One region of the Halopseudomonas oceani genome, then DNA from elsewhere that is predicted to be linked to it. Evidence: predicted binding sites of a transcription regulator. Region 1 holds the regulator's gene; the other holds the start of a gene.
What was found. Region 1 encodes sigma-54, which starts transcription at its own class of promoters, with help from an activator protein. Its sites were predicted from a motif close to ANTGGCATNNANNTTGCTNT; they were not measured.
Positions count from the first base shown of each region.

Region 2: a site for sigma-54 is predicted at 3,415-3,434, ahead of flhA (flagellar biosynthesis protein FlhA). Genes of this name have one in related genera too.

Region 1 covers NZ_OY781932.1:1,356,423-1,362,163, reverse strand. The annotation lists gene ACKPCU_RS06400 (KpsF/GutQ family sugar-phosphate isomerase) at 1-69, shown strand, start outside; gene ACKPCU_RS06395 (KdsC family phosphatase) at 78-599, shown strand; gene lptC (LPS export ABC transporter periplasmic protein LptC) at 596-1,171, shown strand; gene lptA (lipopolysaccharide transport periplasmic protein LptA) at 1,158-1,712, shown strand; gene lptB (LPS export ABC transporter ATP-binding protein) at 1,709-2,434, shown strand; gene ACKPCU_RS06375 (RNA polymerase factor sigma-54) at 2,528-4,027, shown strand; gene hpf (ribosome hibernation-promoting factor, HPF/YfiA family) at 4,154-4,462, shown strand; gene ptsN (PTS IIA-like nitrogen regulatory protein PtsN) at 4,484-4,942, shown strand; gene rapZ (RNase adapter RapZ) at 4,944-5,741, shown strand, end outside.
Region 2 covers NZ_OY781932.1:3,279,055-3,284,795, forward strand. The annotation lists gene flhF (flagellar biosynthesis protein FlhF) at 1-1,164, opposite strand, end outside; gene flhA (flagellar biosynthesis protein FlhA) at 1,233-3,338, opposite strand; gene ACKPCU_RS15305 (tetratricopeptide repeat protein) at 3,658-4,845, shown strand; gene ACKPCU_RS15310 (EAL domain-containing protein) at 4,864-5,741, shown strand, end outside.

The DNA.
Region 1 (5,741 bases):
GTTGATGCCGAGGGTCGACCAGTGGGCGCCCTGAACATGCATGACCTGCTTCGCGCTGGAGTAGTGTGAGTTTGAACATGGAAAAACTGATCGACCGCGCAAAAGCCATTCGCCTCGCCATCTTCGATGTTGACGGCGTATTGACCGACGGCCGCCTGTACTTCATGCCCGACGGCACCGAATTCAAGTCCTTCAACACACTGGATGGCCACGGCATAAAGATGCTGATCGCGTCCGGGGTGGAAGTCGCCATTATCAGCGGCCGCAAATCACCACTGGTAGAACGTCGCGCAGCCAACCTTGGCATCAAGCACCTTATTCAAGGCCGCGAGGACAAGCTGACCGCGCTGGCAGAGCTGCGGGAAATCGTTCCCGTCGAAATGCAGGAAATCGCTTTCCTCGGCGACGACTTGCCCGACCTGCCGGTCATGCGCCGGGTTGGCCTGGGCATGGCCGTTGCCAGCGCAGATGGCTTCGTTCGCGAACATGCCCACGGCATCACCAGCGCAAGTGGCGGCGGCGGCGCAGCACGAGAGTTCTGCGAGCTGATCATGCGCGCGCAGGGAACCCTCGATCAGGCACAGGCAGCATACCTGTGAACCTCACGTTGCCGCGCTACCTAGTCGTTGGCCTGCTGCTGATTGCAGGAGCAGCACTGGCACTGGCAGTGGGCTACTGGAACATCAGCCCTGCCAGCTTCAAATCAGGCGCACCCCAACAACCTGTCGACCGGCCTGATTTCTATATCGACAATGCCCGCATCCAGATGCTCGACGAGCAGGGCAAGATCGCCTATCAACTGACTACCAGCCACGCCGTCCACCAGATCGACGACGGCAGTACGCACCTGGAAGACCCGGAGCTACTGTTCTATCGTGGCGGCGACCCGACGCCCTGGCTGCTCAAATCAAGACAAGGCGTGGTTACCCAGCGCGGTGACCGCGTTGATTTGACGACCGACGTCCTGCTCAAGCAGAACAGCGCCGATGCCCGTCAACTGACAACCTCGGCGCTGACGCTGTTTCCCGGTCGCGACTACGCCGAAACCGATCAACCAGTTAAAATCGAAGCCGCTCGCAGTGTGACCACTGCCGAGGGCATGAAACTCTTTCTCAACGACGGCCGCCTGACGCTGCTGTCCACCGTACGAGGCCAATATGAGGTGCGTTAAACCCCTCCTTGCCCTGACGCTGGCACTCTGCCCGCTGAGTCACGTTATGGCGCTGCCCAGCGACAGCAGTCAACCCATTCGCATTCAAGCCAACGGGGCGACGCTTGACGACAAGCGTAATACTGCCGTGTACACCGGCAACGTCGTTATCACCCAAGGCAGCCTGCGTTTGACCGGCTCGCGCGTGACCCTGACGACCAACGCAAACGGTGAGCTGAATACCATGGTGACTCAGGGCGGCCCGGCTACCTATCAGCAGACTCCGGAAGCCAACAAGCCTCCAGTCAAGGCACGTGCAGAGACGATCGAGTACCACGCCGACCGCGAGACCATCGTCCTGATCAAGAACGCGTTCCTTGAGCAGTCAGGCAACACCTTTCAGGGCGAGCATGTCAGCTATGACATCCAGCGCCAGGTGGTGGATGCCGGTCAGAGCAGCAGTGGCGCCAGCGGCAGCGAAGGCGGCGGGCGGATCGAGATCGTTATCCAGCCTCGCAGCCGTAGCGCCGAGACACCCAGCGAAGAGCCGGCAGCCCCATGACCACCCTGCAAGCGAGCCACCTGGCCAAGGCCTACAAGTCGCGCAAGGTCGTCCGCGATGTGTCCGTGTCAATCGACAGCGGCCAGGTCGTCGGCCTGCTCGGCCCCAACGGCGCCGGTAAAACCACCTGCTTCTACATGATCGTCGGTTTGGTCAAGGCTGACGAAGGCAAGGTGACTGTCAACGGCAAGGATGTCACCCGCCTGCCGATGCACGGCCGGGCCCGCGAAGGTATTGGCTACCTGCCACAGGAAGCATCGATTTTCCGCAAGTTGACCGTAGCGGAGAACATCATGGCGATTCTGGAAACTCGCAAGGATCTGAACCGTCAAGCCCGCGAAGGCAAACTTGAATCGCTACTGCGCGAGTTTCATATTCACCACCTCAGCGACAGCCGCGGCATGAGCCTGTCGGGTGGTGAAAGGCGACGCGCCGAGATCGCCCGCGCCCTGGCCACCGACCCCAGCTTCATTCTGCTGGACGAGCCCTTTGCCGGGGTAGATCCGATTTCGGTCAACGATATCAAACAGATCATCCAGCACCTGAAGGACAAGGGAATCGGTGTCCTGATCACCGACCACAATGTCCGAGAAACGCTGGATATCTGTGACAAGGCCTATATCGTCAACGACGGCCACATCATCGCCGAAGGCGACGCAGAGACCGTTCTGGCCGACCAGACAGTAAAAGATGTGTACCTCGGTCATGCCTTCCGGCTATAAAAGCACCCGCAACTCAGGCATGCTAGCGGGGAACGAGTCCGGTCCTCGTCCGGCACAGGGTCTGACCAAGCGCACAAGGTAATACGCGACACAATGAAACCATCGCTCGTCCTCAAGATGGGGCAGCAGCTGACGATGACACCGCAGCTGCAGCAAGCCATCAGACTGCTTCAGCTATCCAGCCTTGACCTCCAGCAGGAGGTGCAAGAGGCGCTGGAAGCCAATCCCATGCTGGAAATGGCAGACGACGGCGACGAAGACTACGGCAGCAGCAACGCGCAGGATAATGGCGATGATGACGCGCCAGCGGTCACCATGCCCGAACCGGTTTCCCTCGACTCCATTGAGCAACATGGCCAAGCCGACCAGGACACTAACTGGAACGAACAGATCCCCAACGAGTTGCCAGTCGACACCCAGTGGGAGGACGTCTATCAGACCTCGGCCAGCTCGCTGCCCAGCCAGGACGATGAAGACTGGGACTACACCTCACGCACCGGCACCGGCGAAACCCTGCAAAGCCATCTCGAGTGGCAGCTGAACCTGCTGCCGGTGTCCGAAACCGATTACCAGATCGCAACTGCCTTGATCGACGGTATCAATGCCGACGGCTATCTTGAAGAGTCGCTCGACGACATTCTGGCCTCCCTGCCCGCAGAGCTGGAAGTCGAGCTGGATGAAGTTGAGATGGTCTTGCACCGCATTCAGCAGTTCGAGCCGGTTGGCGTTGGCGCACGTGATCTACGCGAATGCCTGCTACTGCAGATTCGTCAGCTGCCTGAGAATACTCCGATGCTGGAGCAGGCAACCCGAGTAGTGCGCGATCATCTGGAGCTGCTCGGCAGTCGCGACTTTACCCAACTGATGCGCCGCAGCAAGCTGAAGGAAGACCAGCTGCGCGATGTGGTCGCCCTGATTCAGACCCTCAACCCCCGCCCGGGCTCGGAAATCGCGTCGGGCGAACCCGAGTACGTCATCCCGGACGTGATCGTCCGCCGTGACGCCAACCGCTGGCTGGTCGAGCTGAATCAGGAGGCCGTCCCCAAGGTTCGTGTCAACGGCCACTACGCATCAATGGTGCGGCGAGCCGATTCCAGCAACGACAACACCTACCTGCGCAATAATTTGCAAGAGGCGCGCTGGTTCATCAAGAGCCTGCAGAGCCGCAACGAAACATTGATGAAAGTGGCTACCCAGATCGTCGAGCACCAGCGCGGCTTCCTGGAACATGGCGAAGAAGCGATGAAGCCGCTGGTACTGCATGACATCGCCGAGGCGGTTGGCATGCACGAGTCGACCATTTCGCGGGTAACCACCCAGAAATACATGCACACACCGCGCGGCATCTTTGAGCTGAAGTACTTTTTCTCCAGCCATGTTGGCACCAGCGAAGGAGGTGAATTCTCCTCTACCGCTATCCGCGCGCTGATCAAAAAGCTGGTCGCAGCAGAAAACCCAAAGAAACCATTGAGCGACAGCAAGATCGCTGGTTTACTTGAAGAACAGGGCATCGAAGTAGCCCGGCGGACCATCGCAAAGTACCGCGAATCGCTCAACATCGCGCCATCGAGCGAACGCAAGCGACTGGTCTAGCACCTGCAGCGACAGCCCTCTGAAAGGGCCGTCCAACGCAGCAGATCCAGTTCAGGGATCAAGCAAGTGGCATTACCGGGTGACCGTGGGTCGCCCAGCAACAACAAGCCAATCAGGAGACGCCGTATGCAACTGAACATTAGCGGTCACCAACTCGATATCACCGACGCACTGCGCGACTACGTCACCGAAAAAATGTCCCGCCTGGAGCGGCATTTCGACAAGATCACCAACGTCCAGGTCACCCTGGAGGTGGAAAAACTTCGACAGAAGGCCGAAGCTACCCTGCATATTGCAGGTGGCGAAGTGGTCGCACTGGCAGAACACTCTGACATGTACGCCGCCATTGACCTGCTGACCGACAAGCTGGATCGCCAACTGATCAAGCACAAGGAAAAGCACATCGACCGTCAGCAAGGCGCGAACGACCGATAACCGGACCTTCACTGCATCAACATGCAAATAGACCACATCCTGACCCCTGAACGCACCTTCGCTGGCGTTCAGGGTGGATCCAAAAAACGTGTGCTGGAGCTGATCGGCAAGCTGGTTGCCCAGCACACCAACCTGGATCCAGACGCCATTTACGAAAACCTCATCGCTCGAGAACGCTTGGGCTCCACCGGTTTCGGTAATGGTATCGCCATTCCCCATTGTCGTCTGGAGGACTGCCATCAGGCCATCGGCGCCCTGCTGCAGCTGGACGGCAAGATCGATTTCGACGCACTCGATGGCCAACCGGTCGACCTGATCTTTGTTCTTCTGGTCCCGCAGGAAGCCACCGAACAACATCTACAGATTCTCAAGATGCTGGCCAGCAAACTCGACAACGCCGAGTTACGAGATGCGCTGCGCGCAGCACCCGACGCGGACAACCTGTACCGTGTCATGGTCGGCCCCGGCGACGGAGGCTGACATGCGTCTGATTGTCGTCAGCGGCCGGTCCGGTTCAGGCAAAAGCACCGCTCTGCACCTGCTCGAAGACAACGGCTTCTACTGTATCGACAATCTGCCTGCCGGCCTGCTGCCGGAACTGGCTCGCCAGGCCCGCGAAAACGCCTTCAGCCTGCCAGAAGTGGCGATCAGTATTGATGCCCGCAACCTGCCTAATGACCTGGCCCGCTTTCCCGAACTGCTGCGCGACGTCCGCAACGCCGGCGTACAGTGCGACGTGCTGTTTCTTGCCTCGCGCAACGACGTACTCATCAAGCGCTTCTCGGAGACCCGCCGCAAGCACCCGCTAACCGATGGCAATCTGTCACTCGGAGAAGCACTGGATCGCGAAGCGCTGCTGCTGCAACCGATCATCGACCTGGCAACCCTCAAGGTCGACACCAGTCACCTCAACCTTTATCAACTGCGCGACCACCTCAAACAACGCCTGCTCGGCACCAAGGGCAGCCAGCCGTCAGTGCTGATCCAGTCTTTCGGCTTCAAACGCGGCCTGCCCGTGGACGCAGACCTGGTATTTGACGTGCGCTGTCTGCCAAACCCGTACTGGCTACCGGACCTGCGCGCCTTTTCCGGCCGCGATACACCGGTCAGCGACTATCTGAGCAAGCAGCCTGAAGTGGAGGAGATGTATCAGGATATCTGTCAGTACCTGAAGAAATGGCTGCCGCGCTACGCCGCCAGTGAGCGCAGCTACATGACCATCGCCATCGGCTGCACCGGTGGGCATCACCGCTCGGTCTACATCGCCGAGCGCTTGGTG
Region 2 (5,741 bases), 1.9 Mb from region 1:
CTCACCAAGCGTAGCTGCTTCATCAATTTTGGTGAGAATGCAGCCGGACAGCCCGCAAGCCTTGTAGGTGTGATAGGCAGCCTTCATTACCCGATGCTGACTGGTTGCGGCCAACACCAGCAGGTTGCGTACACGGTGGCCTTGACGAGCCAGCGTATCAAGCTGCCCGCGCAGATAGGGATCATTGGCCTGCAGGCCAGCGGTGTCGATCAGCACCAGTCGCTTGCCGGCAAAATCGGCCAGCACATCGTTGAGATCCTGCTTTTCGTCAACTACCTTGACCGGCACGTTGAGAATTCGCCCCAGGGTGCGGAGCTGCTCATGGGCACCGATACGGTAGGTGTCCATGGTCACCAGAGCAACGTGCTGGCTGCCGTGCTTAAGCACGTAGCGGGCAGCCAGCTTGCCGAGGGTCGTGGTCTTGCCAGCCCCGGTAGGGCCGACCAGCGCGATCACGCCGCCGGCATCGAGCGGCTCTTCGCGCAGCACCGGTACGCGGTGGGCCAGATAGGCCAGCAGCATACGCCAGGCCTGACGCGGCTCGGTCACGTCAGAAACCTGACGCAGCAAATCCTGACTGACCTCAGCTGGCAACCCCATCTGGGTCAGCCGTCGCCACAGGCCAGCCTGCTTCGGCTTATGCTGATTGAGCTGTCCCCAGGCCATCCCCCCCAGCTGCGACTCAAGCATCTCTCGCAGACCCGCAAGCTCGGCGCGCATCGCACTCAGGCCAGCGTCATCGCCAGACTGAGCCGGCGCCGCTTCAGCCGCTGCAGGCCGCGCGCTGGTTGCAGCCGGCTCAACCGGTTCCTGAATCAGACGATCCAGCAGGTCGCGGGCTTCTACCGACCCCTGACGCGCCGCGTGGCGCATGCTGTCACCAAACAGCTGGCGATTGACCAACGGCTGGTCGTGGGAAGCCATCTCGCCCACCTCCAGCTCGGCGCGGGCGGCAACAATGCGCTCCTGGGTCTTCTTCAATTCGGTATCCAGACCCGGTGTCGGCGTGGTCAGACGGGGCGCCTCGTAGTCCAGCGCAGCGGTCAGCTCGACGCCACCGGCAACCCGGCGATTGGCGATGATCGACGCATCAGCGCCCAGCTCATCGCGAACCAGCTTCATCGCCTGGCGCATGTCTGCGGCAAAGAAACGTTTGACTTTCATGGCTGACCTCGTCGCTTTTCTGGCACCGCCCGCTGGCGGCTGCTGTCATTCATTCAGAGTGCTGCAGTTCAGTTCTGGCCAACCGTCGCAATGATGGTGACCTGCTTGCTGTCCGGAATTTCCTGGTAGGACAGTACATGGGCGCCCGGGGCTGCGTAGCGGACAAACTTGGCCATCATCATTCGAATCGGCCCCGCCACCAGCAGCACTGCCGGCTTGCCCTGCACTTCCTGCCGCTGTACGGCATCGGACAGCGAGCGCTGCAACTTCTCAGCCATGCCAGGCTCCAGCAACATACCGTCGTCTGCGCCCTGACCGGCCTTCTGCATACTCTGTAGCAACATCTGTTCCAACCTTGGCTCCAGCGTGATCACAGGCAGCTGAGAGTCAAGCCCCACAATGCTTTGCACGATTGAGCGCGACAACGCGACCCGGACTGCGCCAATCAGTGCGCCGGTATCTTGACTCTTGTTCGAGTTGTTGGCGATGGCCTCGGCGATGGTCCGAATATCCCTGACCGGCACCTGTTCCTGCAGCAATCCCTGCAGCACCTTGAGCAGATTCGACAGGGAAATCAGCCCCGGTACCAGCTCCTCCGCCAGCTTGGGCGAGGCCTTGGCGAGCACCTGCATCAACTGCTGCACCTCTTCGTGACCGATCAGCTCATGGGCATGCTTGTGGAGAATCTGGTTGATGTGCGTGGCGACCACGGTACTGGCATCCACCACGGTGTAGCCGAGCGACTGCGCCTGATCCTTCTGGCTCGGCTCGATCCAGACCGCATCCAGACCAAACGCAGGATCCTTGCCGGGCACGCCCTTGATTTCGCCAAACACTTGACCCGGATTGATCGCCAACTCACGATCGGGGTAGATCTCTGCTTCGGCAACACCCACCCCCATGAGCGTCAGGCGATAAGCATTGGGCGCCAGATCCAGGTTGTCGCGGATGTGAACCGACGGCATCAGAAAACCCAGGTCCTGCGACAGCTTCTTGCGCACGCCCTTTATTCGCGCCAACAGTTGGCCACCCTGATTGCGGTCAACCAGCGGAATCAGCCGATAGCCGACCTCCAGCCCCACCATATCCACCGGAGTAACGTCGTCCCAACCCAGCTCACGGGTCTCGGGCGACTGTACCGCGGGTAGTTGCGCCTGCTGACGCTCGGCCTCAACCTTTTCCTCGGCCTTGACCTGCTGACGTTTGGCAATGAAGTAGGCACCACCAGCAGCCAATGCCCCGAGGCTCAGGAACGAGAAATGGGGCATGCCGGGAATCAAGCCCATGACGACAAGGATCGCCGCCGCGACCGCCAGCGCCTTGGGCGAGGCAAACATTTGGCGCTGCACCTGAGCGCCCATGTCCTCGGAGGTCGATACACGGGTAACCATGATCGCAGCAGCCGTCGAGAGCAGCAGCGACGGAATCTGCGCCACCAGGCCGTCACCAATGGTCAGCAGTACGTAGATCCGACCCGCCTCGGCGAACGGCAGGCCGTGCTGGGCCATACCGATGGCAAGGCCGCCAATCACGTTAATGAACAGAATCAGCAGACCGGCGACGGCATCACCACGAACAAACTTGCTGGCACCGTCCATGGAGCCGTAAAACTCGGCCTCCTGGGCGACTTCCTGACGACGTGCCTTGGCTTGTTCCTGATCAATAAGGCCCGAGTTGAGATCGGCATCAATCGCCATCTGCTTGCCGGGCATTGCATCCAGAGTGAAGCGCGCGCTCACTTCCGAGATACGCCCGGCACCCTTCGTGACGACCACGAAGTTGATGATCATCAAGATCGCGAACACCACCAGACCGACCACATAGTTACCGCCGATAACTACCTCACCGAAGGCCTGAATCACCTTACCGGCGGCATCCCCCCCCTCGTGGCCATACAGCAGCACCACACGGGTGGAGGCGACGTTCAGCGCCAGACGCAGTAATGTCGCTACCAGCAAAATTGTCGGGAACACCGCGAAGTCAAGCGGGCGCAAGGCGTAGGCGCCAACCAGCAATACCACAAGCGACAGGGCAATGTTGAAGGTAAACAGAACGTCGAGCAGGAACGGCGGGATCGGCAGCATCATCATGCCGAGCATCACCAACAGCAAAATAGGGATCCCCAGACTGCCGTGGCGCAAACCGGCCAGGTTGGTCCGCATAGTGCCCATCATTTGCGCGCGATCAACAGCCATCGATGAAAAGGTCCCCAGATCAAATATTTGACGCAGATTGCGTTGTATCGAGGTCTACGCAAGAAGCGTTCCAGTTTCAGAACCAGCGACGCCAGAGCGGATCTACCAATGGTTGCCCGCCCGCAGTCGAGTTCTGGTTCGTCCCGGCAAACCTTCTGATAAACTGCTTGGCGATATAGCGGCAAAGGAAGGCCAGACTACTGCCTCGGCAGGCGCGTGAGCGCCACACTGAGCTTCGCCATACACTGTCACCACGGCCAGCCATCCCGCCCCAGCCGGCCGTAACTCGAGAGGTATCATGCGCGCGTACATCGCCCTGTTACTGGGACTGAGCATCACCCTCACCGGATGCCAAAGCCTGTCTCAACCCGATAGCCTCCTCAGCCGGTCGGGCGACGTGATCAAGACCCAAAGCCAGCGCCTGGCTGAACTCGCGAGCAGGCTGACCGACGACCCGGCGGCCCAGCAACGTCACGCGGAAGTCGAGGCCCTGTTTGCGCAGCAGTATATTGACCCGCTCACCCGCTACCTGAACAAACACACCAACGACGCGGACTACGCTGACTACGTGCCACTGGTCCAGGAAGAACGAGACACCCGCTGCAAGGCAATCGGCCAACGCTACCAGGCCGAGCAACCCACCCGCGAGAACCTGCAACGACTACGTGCTGGCTATCAGTTTTCCTGCCCTCAGCAGGTGAGCGACTTTGCCGCCCGGGTACCACAACCCAGCGAAGCGCCTGCCGCCAGCACGACCACCAGCAGCTCCGGCAGCAGCAGTGCAGCGACCAGCCAGCAGGAAAACTGCTATCTGCTGTTCGCCATCCGCAACTACAGCCAGGCCGCTACGGCCTGTGAAGCGGCAGCTGCCGCGGGCGATGCCAAGTCCCAGCATCACCTGGCGAGCATTGTCAGCAGCACCGGACAGAGCAGCATGGCGCTGCGCTGGGCGCGCGCTTCTGCCGATCAGGGCGACACCGCGGGCCAGTTGCTGCTGGCCGATCTGCTGCAACAGCAAAACAGCAGCGAGAGCGACATCGAAGCCTTCACCTGGCTGCAAAAGGCAGCAAGCAGTGGCCAACCCGAGGCCCGCTACCAACTGGCCCTGGCCTACCTGAACGGAACCGGGACCGCTGTCAGCCCGGAGAAGGCTGAAGGTCAGCTGCGCCGTGCTGCGCTGTCAGAGCACGTGCCCGCCATGCTGCAGCTCGCGCGCAGCCATCCCGGCACGGCCTCCGCTCGCCAGTGGCTCAGCGAGGCCGCAGAGCGTGACTCCGCCGAAGGACAGTACCGTTTGGGACTTGATTACCTGCAAGGCGACGGTGGGCCGCAAGACCTGGAGCAGGCCTACTTCTGGCTCAGCCTTGCGCTGATGAACGGGGAGTCTCGCAGCCGTCGCTACGTCGAACAGCTGTCAGGCCAACTCAGCAATGACCAGCTGACCAGCGCGCGCAGCGCTCTGCAACAGCGCCTCAATAGCCGCTAACACACTCGGGTAACAAGGATGCTGCCAGTCAAACGCGCGATCATGGTTCTACTCAGCCTGCTGGTCGGGCTGTTTCTGGTTGGTAGCTGGCTGATCGCCAGCCTGAATCTGGAGTTCGCCGAAAATGCCATGGGCAAGCTGCGCGAACGCCAGATTACCGACACCTTCTACGCCAACCTTGACCGTATCAACGCCCATCACCGCCTGATGGAGCAAAGCACTCGCGGCCTTGCCCGCGCCGGCGGCCTGCTGCTACGCACACCGTCGGAGCCGGCAGCGCTGGCCAGCACCCTGCGCAACGCACTGCAGGATCTGCCCGACAGTTACGGCAGCAGTCTATGGTATGTAGAAGGGGGTCGCCCCGCCCGCTACGCTTATCGTCAGGGACAGAGCGTCCAGGTCGAGCCGCTCAGTGCAGACGAGCAGCAACGCCTCAGCGGCTGGTTCCTGCGTCTGCGTGACCTGCCCAGCCCTGGGGACCCCGCCCAGCAATGGACAGCTGCCTACTACAAAAGCAGCATCAACAGTGTGGTGATCAGCCATGCCACACTGATTCGCGACCAGACCGGCCGCCCGGTTGGTCTGGCGATGACCGACTGGTTGGCAGACGACGTCATTCGCACCGTAAGCCGAGTCGAAGTCACCCCCAGCACCTTTGCGTTCCTGCTCGACCACGAGAACCGCAACCTGTCCAGCCTGTCCGACGCCCCTGACGTCGACCGTGCCCAGCAACTGATCGACAGTGTCACTGCGCTGCAACTGCATCAGCGGCTGCAGGAAGCGCCGGTGCCGGTCATCAACACCCGGCAACTGGCCTCCCCCATGCAGCAGTTGCTGCATCACGTTGGCCAGCAGGATTACAGCCTGTTTTTCTCCCCGACCCGGGCCGGCATGAT